DNA from 3 places in the Burkholderia sp. JP2-270 genome. Region 3 is predicted to be linked to each of the others. Evidence: riboswitches for the same ligand, from Rfam matches in the RefSeq annotation. Region 3 holds a riboswitch; each other region holds the start of a gene.
The links. A riboswitch is a leader RNA that binds a small molecule or an ion and turns the genes downstream of it on or off. The one in region 3 is predicted to bind cobalamin.
Positions count from the first base shown of each region.

Region 1: it holds a riboswitch for cobalamin, as region 3 does, so the genes downstream of both, DM992_RS24075 (CbtB-domain containing protein) here and cobG (precorrin-3B synthase) in region 3, are expected to answer to the same signal.
Region 2: it holds a riboswitch for cobalamin, as region 3 does, so the genes downstream of both, DM992_RS07835 (TonB-dependent receptor) here and cobG (precorrin-3B synthase) in region 3, are expected to answer to the same signal.

Region 1 is NZ_CP029825.1:1,378,384-1,382,658, forward strand. Features, by position in the region: gene metE (5-methyltetrahydropteroyltriglutamate--homocysteine S-methyltransferase) at 1-181, opposite strand, end outside; gene DM992_RS24065 (LysR family transcriptional regulator) at 309-1,217, shown strand; gene DM992_RS24070 (CbtA family protein) at 1,240-1,968, opposite strand; gene DM992_RS24075 (CbtB-domain containing protein) at 1,982-2,191, opposite strand; cobalamin riboswitch at 2,224-2,366, opposite strand; gene DM992_RS24080 (histidine phosphatase family protein) at 2,415-3,002, shown strand; gene DM992_RS24085 (inorganic phosphate transporter) at 3,183-4,275, shown strand, end outside.
Region 2 is NZ_CP029824.1:1,637,509-1,641,783, forward strand. Features, by position in the region: gene DM992_RS07815 (EVE domain-containing protein) at 1-388, opposite strand, end outside; RNA gene ssrS (6S RNA) at 500-681, opposite strand; gene DM992_RS07825 (cell division protein ZapA) at 763-1,077, opposite strand; gene DM992_RS07830 (ATPase) at 1,074-1,424, opposite strand; cobalamin riboswitch at 1,579-1,833, shown strand; gene DM992_RS07835 (TonB-dependent receptor) at 1,897-3,813, shown strand; gene DM992_RS07840 (iron ABC transporter permease) at 3,832-4,275, shown strand, end outside.
Region 3 is NZ_CP029824.1:2,690,866-2,695,140, reverse strand. Features, by position in the region: gene DM992_RS12760 (precorrin-2 C(20)-methyltransferase) at 1-673, opposite strand, end outside; gene DM992_RS12755 (precorrin-8X methylmutase) at 670-1,296, opposite strand; gene cobG (precorrin-3B synthase) at 1,289-2,653, opposite strand; cobalamin riboswitch at 2,761-2,953, opposite strand; gene cbiE (precorrin-6y C5,15-methyltransferase (decarboxylating) subunit CbiE) at 3,156-4,275, shown strand, end outside.

The DNA of each region.
Region 1 (4,275 bases), on a different replicon from region 3:
AATCGCCGATCGGCGCGAGATCGAGATCGCGCTGGTCGTGCCAATGGCGCTGGCGCAGCCCGGCGCCAAGCGCCTTCAGCTCGTCGCGCGACGATTCGCCCTTCCAGTAGCGTTCGAGACCGAACTTGAGTTCGCGCTTCGCGCCGATGCGCGGAAAACCGAGGTTGTGTGTCCTGACCATGAAGCTGCCGTCCAGATGAAATAGAAGATCCGGCAGCCATGATAGGGATTTCAAACCATGAAATAAAATGGCATTATTTCATTCATCCATTAAATTTGTTCATGCATCTGTTAGATAAGCGATATCCATGCTGGAACGATTCCATCTCGTCGTCATTCGTGAAGTCGAGCGCCAGGGCTCGCTGACCGCGGCCGCCAATGCGTTGCATCTCACGCAATCGGCGCTCAGCCACACCGTCCGGAAAATCGAGCAGCAGCTCGGCACGCCGATCTGGGATCGGGAAGGACGCGGCCTGCGGCTCACGCAGGGCGGGCACTATCTGCTGAAGCTCGCGAACCGGCTGCTGCCGCAGTTCGAGCTCGCCGAGGAGCGGATGAGGCAGTACGCGAAGGGCGAGCGCGGCACGCTGCGCATCGGGATGGAGTGCCACCCGTGCTACCAGTGGCTGCTGAAGGTCGTGTCGCCGTATCTGTCGCGCTGGCCCGACGTCGACGTGGACGTGAAGCAGCGCTTCCAGTTCGGCGGCATCGGTGCGCTGTTTGGCTATGACATCGACGTGCTCGTCACGCCCGATCCGCTGAACAAGCCGGGCCTGCGCTTCGATCCCGTGTTCGACTACGAGCAGGTGCTGGTGGTCGCCGACTCACACCGGTTCGCGAACGCCGACTACGTGACTCCCGAGCAACTGACCGACGAGATCCTGATCACGTACCCGGTCGAAACCGACCGGCTCGACATCTACAACCAGTTCCTGACGCCGGCCGGCATCGTGCCGAGGCGGCACAAGTCGATCGAGACGACCGACATCATGCTGCAGATGGTCGCGAGCGGGCGCGGCATGGCCGCGCTGCCGAGATGGCTCGCCGACGAATACGCGGACCGGATGCCGGTCGTGCCGGTCAAGCTCGGCAAGCAGGGGATCGCGAAGCAGATCTTCCTCGGCATCCGCGAAGCAGATGCATCGATCGACTATCTGGCCGCGTTCGTCGCGCTTGCGCGCGAATCGACGTGGAACGCGCCGCGCATGCTGCGCTAGGCGTGCCCCGTCGCGATACGTGTCAGGCGGCGCGCATGCCGATGCGTTCGCCGCGCTCTACCCATGCGCCGAACAGCAGGCCGATCGTCGTCCACATGATCGCCTGCATGCCGATGGCCGCGACGCGGAACTTCCACAGCACGGCGGCCGGGAACGCGGCCGGCACTTCGTCGATCGACGGCAGCCCGACCTGCACGGCCGCGATGATCGCGATGAACACGAGCCCCGCGACGATCGACGCATTCCATTGGCCGAGCTTCGCCAGCAGATGGCGGCGCACGCTGACCGAGAACGCCATCGTCGCAATCGAGATCGCGATCATCAGGAAGAACAGGCCCGTGCGATAGCCGATCGTGTCGGGATCGCCGACCGACGGCGGATTGGCCGGGTACTTGATGTTCGGCACGATCACGAGCGCGACGAACGCCGCCAGCGCAAGCCACGCGGCCAGCGGCCGTGCCGGGAGACGGCCGCCTCGCCCGTATGCATACGCAAAGACCAGCGAGAACAGCCCGCCGAATGCCGCGCCGTAGGTCACGACACCCGTCAACAGGCCGAGGCCGGCCTGCGTGTCGCGGCTGACCAGTTCGTGCTCGTGCTCCGGCACGTCGCCTTTGGCGGCCTCGAGCTTTTCTTCAAAGGAAATCGCCTGATCGACTTGCGGTTCGCCGACGATTTTCGCGAAACCGAACGTGAGGAGGCCCGCGGCGATGCCTGAGAGCATCCCGCGCATGAGCAGCTTTCCGACCATCGTGTACTCCGCGTCAGTGGCAGGGAAAGCCGAGCAGATGGCGGCCGTCGTGGACGAATTCATGCACGTACATGCCCGGCACGAGCGACGTCGCGCCTTGTTCCGCGCCGACGAAATAGAGTGCGAGCAGCAGGATCAGGCCGACGAACACGGCCCACGGCAACAGTTCACGGACGGGGATGGGTGCCGGCACGGCAACCGGCTTCAGCACTGCTTCGCTCATGGATGCACCTCAGGGGAATCGCGCCCCGACAAATGTTGGATGGGTACGAAGGCAGGTCTGGCTTCCGGGATCGGGATTCCCCGGTTACAGTGGCGCGACCGCGCCGGGATTGCACCGGCTTCCGCGTTTCGTATCGGGCGAATTGTACGCGCGAACGTCCGCGTATTGAAGTGAAGGTCTGCGGACGACCGCACAACCGCCCCGGCCCCTTTCGAAAACCGACATCAACATGCATGCCTCGCTGCGCCTGATCGCACACGCATCGACCCGGGCAATGCGCACCGGCGCGTTTCCCGACGACGATCCGCTCGACGCTCACGGGCTCGCGAACGCCGCTGCGCTGCGCGACCGGTGGGCAGGCGTCGCCGGCTCGCTCGTGCTGTGCAGCCCCGCACGCTGCGCGCGGCAGACCGCCGATGCGCTCGGGCTGCATGCCGACGTCGATGACGCGCTGCGCGACATCGACTACGGAAACTGGCGCGGCAAGCGGCTGCACGACCTCGCACGCGACCTGCCGGACGAACTGGGTGCATGGATCGCCGATCCATCCGCGTCACCGCATCGCGGAGAGTCGTTCGAAGCCGCCGCTCGCCGCGTCGGCGCATGGTTGAACGCGCTGCCGCCTGGCCGCGACATCGTCGCGGTCACCCACGCGGCGATCGTTCGCGCGGCCGTCGCACACGTACTGCGGATGAATCCCGACGCTGCAACCCGCATCGACGTCGCGCCGCTGTCGTGCATGACCTTCGTTGCATCACCGCACGGCTGGGCATTGATGACGAACGACGATCGGCGCGACACCGATGCGTAAGTCCCTGCCGTGTCGTGTTCACTATCTGGGCCGCGATACGGGCCGACGTGTCGCATCTCGGTCGCGCGCCGACATTCACCTTACGTCGCCGTAAGACATACCGTTCGTCATCCCGATTGTCATCAAACTGACTGCTGGCCGCAGCTAGGATCGGACGCGGTTCCCTCACGAGATGCCGTCATGAATCAACCTGCTTCGTCCGCCGCGAACAATCGCGGCTCCGTCGAGCGCAACCGGCAGGTCGGCTATGCCTTCTTCCTGCTGGTGCTCGCGATCGGCGCCGTCTATATCGCCACGCACCTGATCGACGATCTGTCGCCAGTCCGCGAAGGATCGCTGTTCCCGTACCTGATGCTCGGCGCCGCGCTGCTGATCGCGCTCGGCTTCGAATTCGTCAACGGTTTCCACGACACCGCGAACGCGGTCGCCACCGTGATCTATACGCACTCGCTGACACCGAACGTCGCGGTGATCTGGTCCGGCATGTGGAACTTCCTCGGCGTGATGGTTTCGAGCGGCGCCGTCGCGTTCGGCATCCTGCAGTTGTTGCCTGTCGAACTGATCCTGCAGGTCGGCAGCGGCGCGGGCTTCGCGATGGTGTTCGCGCTGCTGATCGCCGCAATCGTCTGGAACCTCGCGACCTGGTATTTCGGGTTGCCTTCGTCGAGCTCGCATACGCTGATCGGCTCGATCATCGGCGTCGGGCTGATGAACCAGTTGATGCACGGGCCGTCGGGCACGAGCGGCGTCGACTGGGGCCAGGCGCTCGGCGTCGGCAAGTCGCTGCTGCTCTCGCCGATCGTCGGTTTCCTGTGCGCGTCGCTGCTGCTGCTCGTGCTGAAGGCCATCGTGCGGATTCCCGAGCTGTACAAGGAGCCGCCGAAGGACCAGCCGCCGCCGTTCTGGATTCGCTGCCTGCTGATCCTCACCTGCACGGGCGTGTCGTTCGCGCACGGTTCGAACGACGGGCAGAAAGGAATGGGCCTCATCATGCTGATCCTGATCGGCACGGTGCCGACCGCGTATGCGCTGAACAAGGCCGTTACGCCCGCCGAATCGCAGACCTTCGTTGCGGTCGCGAACCAGGCCGCCGCGACGTTCGGGAAATACACGAGCGGCGTCGCGCCGTCCGCGAACCCGCGCGCCGACGTCGAGCACTACGTGCAGCGTCGCGAGCTGACGCCCGCCGTGCTGCCGGCCGTACAGCAGTTGTCGACGTCGCTCGCGACTGCGGTCGGCGCGTCGGGCTCGATGGCAGCCGTGCCGCAGCGCG
Region 2 (4,275 bases), 1.1 Mb from region 3:
GTGCGAGCACGCGCATGTCGGCGAGTTCGTCGTGTTCGCGCAGTGCGGCGAGCGGCACGAGCGGCGACTTTTTCACATAGCGCACGTCGACGAGGAGCCAGCGCGGCGCTTCCTGCGTCGACTTCGGGTCGTAATAGGGGCTGCTCGGATCGAACTGCGTGGGATCGGGGTAGGGCGTCGACGATACTTCGGCGAGGCCAGCGATGCCCGGCTCGGGGCAGCTCGAGTGATAGAACAGCACGCCGTCGCCGATCTTCATCGTGTCGCGCATGAAATTGCGCGCCTGATAATTGCGCACGCCGGTCCACGGCAGCGAGCGCTGCGGTGCGTTGGCGAGATCGTCGATGCTTGCTTCGTCCGGTTCGGACTTCATCAGCCAGTATTGCATGGATCGTGATCGACGCAGCAGGAGGCATGATGGTCTGTTGGCATGCGCGTTCTGCGTGCAAACAGACCCTGAAAAAGAAAACGGCACCGGGACTCGCCCGATGCCGTTGGATAGGCCCCCGCCTTGGCCGCTAGGCCGGCATCCTGAACCTGAGGTTCAGAATTGGTCGCAGTTAGCAGCACTTCGGGTACATCAGACAGAGTGACGCGCGCGCCCGTGCTACAAATTTCCGCAACCGTGCACATGGCATTGGTTCAAGGAATATATGACCTTGGCGAACCAGGCAGGGAAGCTGACTGAACTGTGTTTCGATGCGCCAATTTGACCACCGTTGATCGCCGAGATCAAGGAGAATCGACGCATCGATTGAAACGTTACTGCGTCTCGTGCTGTGCGAGCACCGCGCCGAGCTGTTCGTTCATCTGGTGCATTGTACGACGGATTTCCTCCGCCGGAAATGCTTCACCGTGCCGCACGCTCGTTTGCAGCCGCAGCAATTCCGATGCGAGCGACAGTGCCGCCATCACCGCGATGCGATCGGTGCCGCGTACCGAGCTGTTCGAGCGGATTTTCGACATTTCGGCGTCCACGCGCGCGACCGCCTCGAGCAGCGCCGCTTCGGTCTCGGCCGAACAGGCGAGACGATAGGCCTGACCGAGAATCGAGACTTCGATCTGCTTGGTGCTCATGCATGTTCTCCGTGGCTGGCCGCGTCATCGCCACCCGTACGCGCCTGCGCATCCAGCAGGTCGAGCTGGTTGTCGGCTTGCTCCGCGCTTTTCGAGCGCGGCAGCTTTTCGAGAATCGCGTTCAGTTTCACCTGCGCGTCGTCGATCTTCGCCGACAGCGTGTCGCGCTCGGCTGCGAGCGCATTGCGTTCATCGCGCAGCTGCGCGAGTTCCGCGCGGACCGTGTCCGCTTCCGCGCGCAATTGCGCGACCTGCTCCTCGAGCGCGAGCCGTTCCGAGTGATAGCGCTTGTTCAGCGAAATCAGACGGCCAATATTTTGAGATAGGGTTTCGAGTTCGTTGAGCATTTGCTGCGTCCTCTAAAGACCCAGCATTTTAGCGCGGAATAACGCGCAATCCGACATCTGTAACGTTTCCAGTCGTAACACCCCCGCTTCTTGCCGCGAATAGGCGCGCCACGTGCGTGTCCGGACGCTTCCTTGACGCTCGCGCGAGCGGCTCCTAAACTGGCGCCGCCTCGGTGCTCGCGCGTGGAACGCGCGGTTAAACGGGAAGCAGGGAGCGGGCTCCGCCGGGAGGCCGCCAACCTGCGCTGCCCCCGCAACGGTAAGCGGCCGCGTCCTGTGACGCAGGCCGGCTCGGGCGCGTTCCGCGTGCAGGTGTCGCACGCGGGCGCGGGCCACTGCGCGTCATCGCGCGGGAAGGCGAGCCGGTACGCCGCCAGCCCGGATACCGGCCGAGGCGGGGAGCCCGCATGGGCTTCGTGACGCGCGGCCTGCGGGGAGGCGGGGCGCGCAGTGCTTCACGGGATTTATCTTCATGCTGACCCCAATCGTCCGCACGGCGCTCGGCGCGCTCTGCGGACTGCCGCTTGCCGCCGCCGCGCAGACCGCGGCGAATGCCGATGCCGCGGCGCCCGCCGTACCCGCGACAACGTCGGCCGTGTCCGCGGCCCGGCCTGGCGCTGCGACCATGCTCGAACCGGTCGTCGTCACCGCGCAGCGCGCGCCGCAGGCGCTGGCCGACACGATTCCGCAAACCACCGTATTCGACGCGCAGGATATCGCCGCGCATCCGGGCGCCGACCTGCCGACCCTGCTCGCGTTCGCACCCGGCGCGCAGATCGTGCGCAACGGCGGCCCCGGCGCGAGCACGACGATGTTTCTGCGCGGCGCGGAGTCGACGCAGTCGCTCGTGCTGATCGATGGCGTGCGGGTCGATTCCGCGAGTCTCGGTGCCGCGCAACTGAGCCAGCTGCCGCTCGACCAGATCGAGCGCGTCGAGATCGTGAACGGCAACGTGTCGTCGCTGTACGGCTCGGGCGCGATCGGCGGCGTCGTGCAGGTGTTCACGAAGGACGGCGGCAATCATCCGCCGCGCTTCAACTTCGCGGTCGGCGTCGGCAGCTACGGCACTCAGACGCAGCAGGCCGGCGTATCGGGGCGGCTCGACGGCGACGGAAAGACGACGTTCAGCGTGTCGATCGCACGCGACAAGGACAACGGTTTTTCCGCGCTCGACCCGGCGAAGAAGCCGAACGCGAACCCGAATGCGAACGGCTACCTGAACGAGAGCATCACCGCGGCGCTGCGCCACCGCTTCAACGACCGCTGGGATGCGGGCATCAGCTACTTCCAGTCGAACGGCAACAACAGCTACGACAATGCGTGGGGCGTGCCGACCGACCTGAACAACCTCTATTCGCGCGTGCAGCAGGTGCGTGCGTTCACGAACGGCAAGCTGACCGACTGGTGGACCGCTCGCGTGAGCGTGTCGACCGGCAACGATCGCAGCCAGTCGGCGCTGAACGGCGTCTATACCGATCACTTCAATACCGACAACCGCCAGTACACGTGGCAGAACGACTTCCGGATCGCGCCGGATCATCTGATCCAGGCCGGCTACGAGCGGCTCGACCAGCAATTCATGTCGAATGCGTATTCCGCGCCGCAGCGTCACGTGAATTCCGGCTGGGTCGGCTATTCGGGGCGCTTCGGCCGCCAGCAGTTCCAGGCGAACCTGCGCCGCGACCAGTACTCGGACTTCGGCGGCGCCAATTCCTACTATCTCGGCTACGGCCTCGAACTGACCGATCGCTGGAAGGTGACCGCGAGCTATTCGGACGCGTTCCGCGCGCCGAGCTTCAACGACCTCTATTACCCGATGGCCGGCAATCCGTCGATCCAGCCGGAGCGCAGCCATTCGATCGAGGCCGCGTTGCAGTACGCGTCCGATGCGGTGGGCGTGATGCGGCTCACCGCGTTCCAGACGCGCTATGCGAACCTGATCAACTATCGGCCCGACGGGAGCGGTTTCTACTATATTGCGCAGAACGTCGGCAGCGCGAAGGTGCAGGGGCTCGAAGGGTCGTGGCAGGGGCATGTCGGCGCGACCGACGTACGGGTTGCCGCCACGTTGCAGAACCCGGTCGACGAAACGCAGAATCAGGATCTCGACCGCCGCGCGCGGCGTTTCGCGTCGATGGCCGTGAACCGCGCGTTCGGCGCGTGGCGCGTCGGCGGCGAATGGCTCGTGAGCGGCGCGCGCAACGATCCGGGCGGCGGGCGGCTCGGCGGCTACGGGATCGTCAACCTGTCCGCGCGCTACAACATCACGAAGTCGTGGTATGTCAGCGCGCGTATCGACAACCTGCTCGACAAGGACTACGAGCTTGCATATGCCTACAACACGCCGAAGCGCGGCGCCTATGTCACGCTCGGCTGGCAGCAGCAGTAAGCGGATGCGCCGCGCGTCATGCGCAGCCCCGTGCGCGGCATGAGCGCCGCGCGCGCCGCCGCGATCTGGGCCGCGCTGGCCGCCGTGGTCGCGTTGCTGTTCGTCGTGTCGCTGTCGATCGGCAGCGTGCCGATGTCGCCGTGGCAGGCGCTCGCGTCGCTCGTGCCGCATGGCGGCGACGCGCTGTTCGCCGACATCGTCCGCACGCTGCGCCTGCCGCGCGCGCTCGCGGGCTTCGCGTGCGGTGCGCTGCTCGCGCTTGCCGGCGCGCTGCTGCAGGTGCTGCTGCGCAACCCGCTCGCGGAACCGTATGTGCTCGGCGTGTCCGGTGGCGCGGCCGGGTTCGCGCTGGTCGCGATGATCGCGGGCGGTGCGTGGTGGCTCGTCGATGCGTCGGCGTTCGCCGGCGCGCTCGTATCGGTCGCGCTCGTGCTCGGTCTCGCGCGCCGCGAGCTGTGGCGC
Region 3 (4,275 bases):
CGACTTCGTCGAGCGGCACGATGCGCTGGCTCGCCATCGTCGCGCGCTCGACGTACAGCGCACGCTTCGCGAGCCCGAGTTCGTCGAGCACGCGCCGCACCTTGTCGAAATTGCGGCCGAGCTTCATCACCACGGCCGCGTCGGCCTGCGCGAGCCGCGCGCGCAGCTCGTGTTCGGGCAGCACGCCCGACAGCACCGACAGGCTCTGGTTGCGATAGACGAGCGGCTGGCCGAGCACGGCCGTGCCGCCGAGCATCGCGCACACGCCCGGGATGACCTCGGTGTCGTAGCGCGGTGCGAGGCGGTCGTGCAGGTACATGTACGAGCCGTAGAAGAACGGGTCGCCTTCGCAGATCACCGCGACGTCGCGGCCCGCGTCGAGGTGCGCCGCGACGATTTCGGCGGCCGTATCGTAGAAGTCGGCGATCACCGTCTCGTAGCAAAGCGGCGGCGGCAGCGCTTCGGTCGTCACCGGATAGACGAGCGGCAGTTGCGTCTGCGTGTCGAGCAGGTGCGCTTCGACGATGCCGTACGCATTGCCTTTCTTGCCCTTCGCGACGAAATAGGCGACCACGGGCGCGGCCTGCAGCACGCGCAGCGCCTTGATCGTCATCAGTTCGGGGTCGCCGGGGCCGACGCCGACCCCGAACAGGCGTCCGCGCGCGGTCGTCATTCGACCTCCGTCGCGAGCGCGTTGACCGCGGCGGCCGCCATTGCGCTGCCGCCGCGCCGGCCGAGCAGCGCGACGTACGGTACGCCGCGGCTGTCGGCGTCGAGCATCGCCTTCGATTCGGCCGCGCCGATGAAGCCGACCGGGAACCCGAGGATCAGCGCGGGGCGCGGCGCGCCGGCGTCGATCATGTCGAGCAGGTGGAACAGCGCGGTCGGCGCGTTGCCGATCACGACGATGCTGCCCGCCAGATGCGGGCGCCACAGTTCGAGCGCGGCAGCCGAGCGCGTGTTGCCGAGATGGCGCGCGAGGTCGGGCACCTCCGGCTCGCCGAGCGTACAGATCACGGGGTTGCCGGCCGGCAGCCGTGCGCGCGTGATGCCTTCGGCAACCATCTTCGCGTCGCACAGGATCGGCGCGCCGGCCGCGAGCGCCGTACGGCCCGCGGTGCCGGCGCCGGCCGAGAAGCGCAGGTCGTAGACGACGTCGACCATCCCGCACGCGTGAATCACGCGCACCGCGAGTTTCTCGAGGTCGGGAGGAACCTGCGACAGGTCGGCCTCGGCGCGGATCGTCGCGAACGACTGGCGGTAGATTTCCTGCCCGTCGCGAATGTAGTCAAGCATCGGTGGTGTCCTGGCTATGCCGCGCGTCCGTCAGTCGGGCCGCGGCCTGGTCAATCGTCAGATGGCGCGCGAGCGGGGCGCCGAGGCCCGCGGCGGCGTCGCGCCGGTAGAGGTCGTAGTGCGCGGGCGCCACCGCGACCAGCGTGTGCGCCGCGGGATGCGGCAGCGCGCAGTGGCGCTCGCAGCCGGTCAGGTGCACGTCGACCGGATGGCCGATGCGTGCGGCGAGCGCGAGCGCGTCGCGTTTCGTGTCGGCGTGCGCTTTCGCGCAGCCCGCGCTGCCGGTGCACGCGACGAGCGTCGCAAGCGGGTCCGACGATGCGCAGACGAAGCCGAGCGTTGCGAGCGCATCGAGCGTGGCCGGTGCGCGTGCATGCGACACGCCGTGGATGAACATGCCTTGCCACGGCGTCATCGACAGCGTGCCGTCGCCGTCGGTTTCGGCCAATGCGGCGAGCCGTTCCAGTTGCGTCGCGTCGAGCCGCCCGAGCGCGAATTGCGCGCCGACGCTGCAGCGCGCCGCGTCGAGCGACGGACGCGCACCGAAACGCAGTGCGGAATCGGATCGCATGCGCTGCCAGCCGGCGAGCGCTGGATCGGCCGTGAGCGGGAAGGGCAGGTAGTGCCGCGCATGTTCGAGCAACGCGCGTTCGCCGCACGTCGAGAGCAGCGCACGCATCCGCGTGACGTCGGCCGGCGCGAGATCGAGGAACGCGAGCAGCAGTGCGCGCACGAGCGCGACGCTCTGGTCGGGCGACACATCGACCGAAGCAGGCGGATCGTCGTGCGCGACCGGCGGGCAGCCGGCCAGCCCGGCCGCGATGCGCACCGCGCCGTCGTCGCGGCGCCATGCGGCGAGCCAGATGTCGTGCGGATGATCGAGCGCCGCGATCGATTCGCCGCCGTCAAGCTGGATCGAGAATTTCGGCGACAGCTCGCCGCGGCGCGGTTCGCTTGCCAGCATGTCGAGCAGCGGAACGACGAGCGCGCGGCTGTCGACGAGCGCGGCGGGGTCATGCCCGGCGAGCGGGCTGAGCATCACGTTGCGGACGTCGTCGCTCGCGGCCAGCGCGGCCGCATCGGCGGTCGAGTCTGCGGTGGCAACGGCGCGCGGGCCGAGCCCCGCGTCGAGCAACGCGCGCGTCAGCGCGTCGGCCCCGCCGTCGCGAATGCCGCGTAGCTGGAGATTTGCGCGATTGGTCGCGTCGATCGCGCCGGAGCCGTATGCGCGCGCGGCGGCGGCGATCGCGCGCGCCTGGCGCGCATCGAGCCGGCCGCCCGGCAGCTTGATCCGGCACAGCCCGCCGTCGGCAGCCGCGACGACGCGCACGAGCCCCGGGCAGGCCGACGGGCGCACGACGGGCGACGCAGGAATCGAATCGGGGGCGGAACTCAACGGGGTATCGGAACAGTGTCGCGCCGCGCGCCAACGCATCGGTACACCCCGCCCGACGCCGACTGGCACGCACGCACTTTCTGGCCGGCAGGTCTCCTGGCTGACAGGTCGGCGCCGGCTCCCGGCCTTCCCGGTCGAACCAGTGGCGTGAGGGGGGAGATCGGCTCGCTGTCTACAGTTGCGGGGGCAGCCACAGCGGCGCGCGGCGCGCCCTGTGTTCCCTCTTCGGCCCCGAAGGGCACCGGCGAACGAACGGCCGTAGGATACCCGATTTCGACCGCGGTTCGCGACCGGAAAGCCGTTCTCGGCGGACGAAGCGGAGGTTGGCCCGGCGCCGGCGGGTCGGCAGGTGAAACGCGGGATGGAACACGGTACCATGCCGTCTTTCGCAATGCGGACGGCTGCGCCGGCCCTTTTTCGGCCGCGCGGCGACACGATGGAATCGAACGATGGGGAAGGGTGCATGACGGCGTGGCTGACGGTAGTGGGCATCGGCGACGACGGTTACGCGGGGCTCGGACGCAGCGCGCGGCGCGCGCTGCTCGACGCGACGCTCGTCGTCGGCGCGCAGCGGCATCTCGACATGCTGCCCGCGCGGCTGCCGGCCGCGCGCGAAACGTGGCCGTCGCCGTTCGACGTCGCGGGCGTGCTTGCGCGCCGCCCGTCGCCCGTCTGCGTGCTCGCGAGCGGCGACCCGATGCTGTTCGGCGTCGGCGCGACGCTCGCGCGCCGGCTTTCCCCCGACGAATGGCGCGTGCTGCCCGCGCCGTCGTCGCTGTCGCTTGCGGCCGCGCGCCTCGGCTGGGCGCTGCAGGACATCGGCGCGGTATCGCTCGTCGGGCGTCCGCTCGCGACGCTCGCGCGCCACCTGCTGCCGGGCCGGCGCCTGTTCGTGCTGAGTGCCGACGGCCGCACGCCGGCCGCCGTCGCGGCCGAACTCGCCGCGCGCGGCTTCGGGCCGACGCGCATCAGCGTATTCGAACATCTGGGCGGCCCGCTCGAGCGGCGTGTCGACGGCCTTGCGCAGGACTGGAACGTCGACGAAACGGCCGCGCTCAATCTCGTCGCGCTCGACTGCCAGGCCGGCCCCGACGCGCCGCGCCGCGCGCTCACGCCCGGCCTGCCAGACGATGCATACCGCCACGACGGCCAGCTGACCAAACGCGACCTGCGCGCGATGACGCTCGGGCGCCTCGCGCCCGCACCCGGCGAGCTGCTGTGGGACGTCGGCGCCGGCAGCGGTTCGATCGGCATCGAATGGATGCGCGCGCATCCGTCATGCCAGGCGATCGCGATCGAAGCGCATGCGGAGCGGCAGCGCTACATCGAGCACAACCGTGACGCGCTCGGCGTGCCGGGCCTGCAGCTCGTCGCGGGGCGCGCGCCCGATGCGCTCGCCGGACTCGCCGCGCCGGACGCGATTTTCATCGGCGGCGGTGCGACGGCGCCTGGCGTACTCGACGCGTGCTGGTCGTCGCTGAAGCCCGGCGGCCGGCTGGTCGCGAACGCGGTCACGCTGCAGGGCGAGATGGCGCTCGCCGCGTGGCGCGATGCGCACGGCGGCACGCTCACGCGCGTGTCGC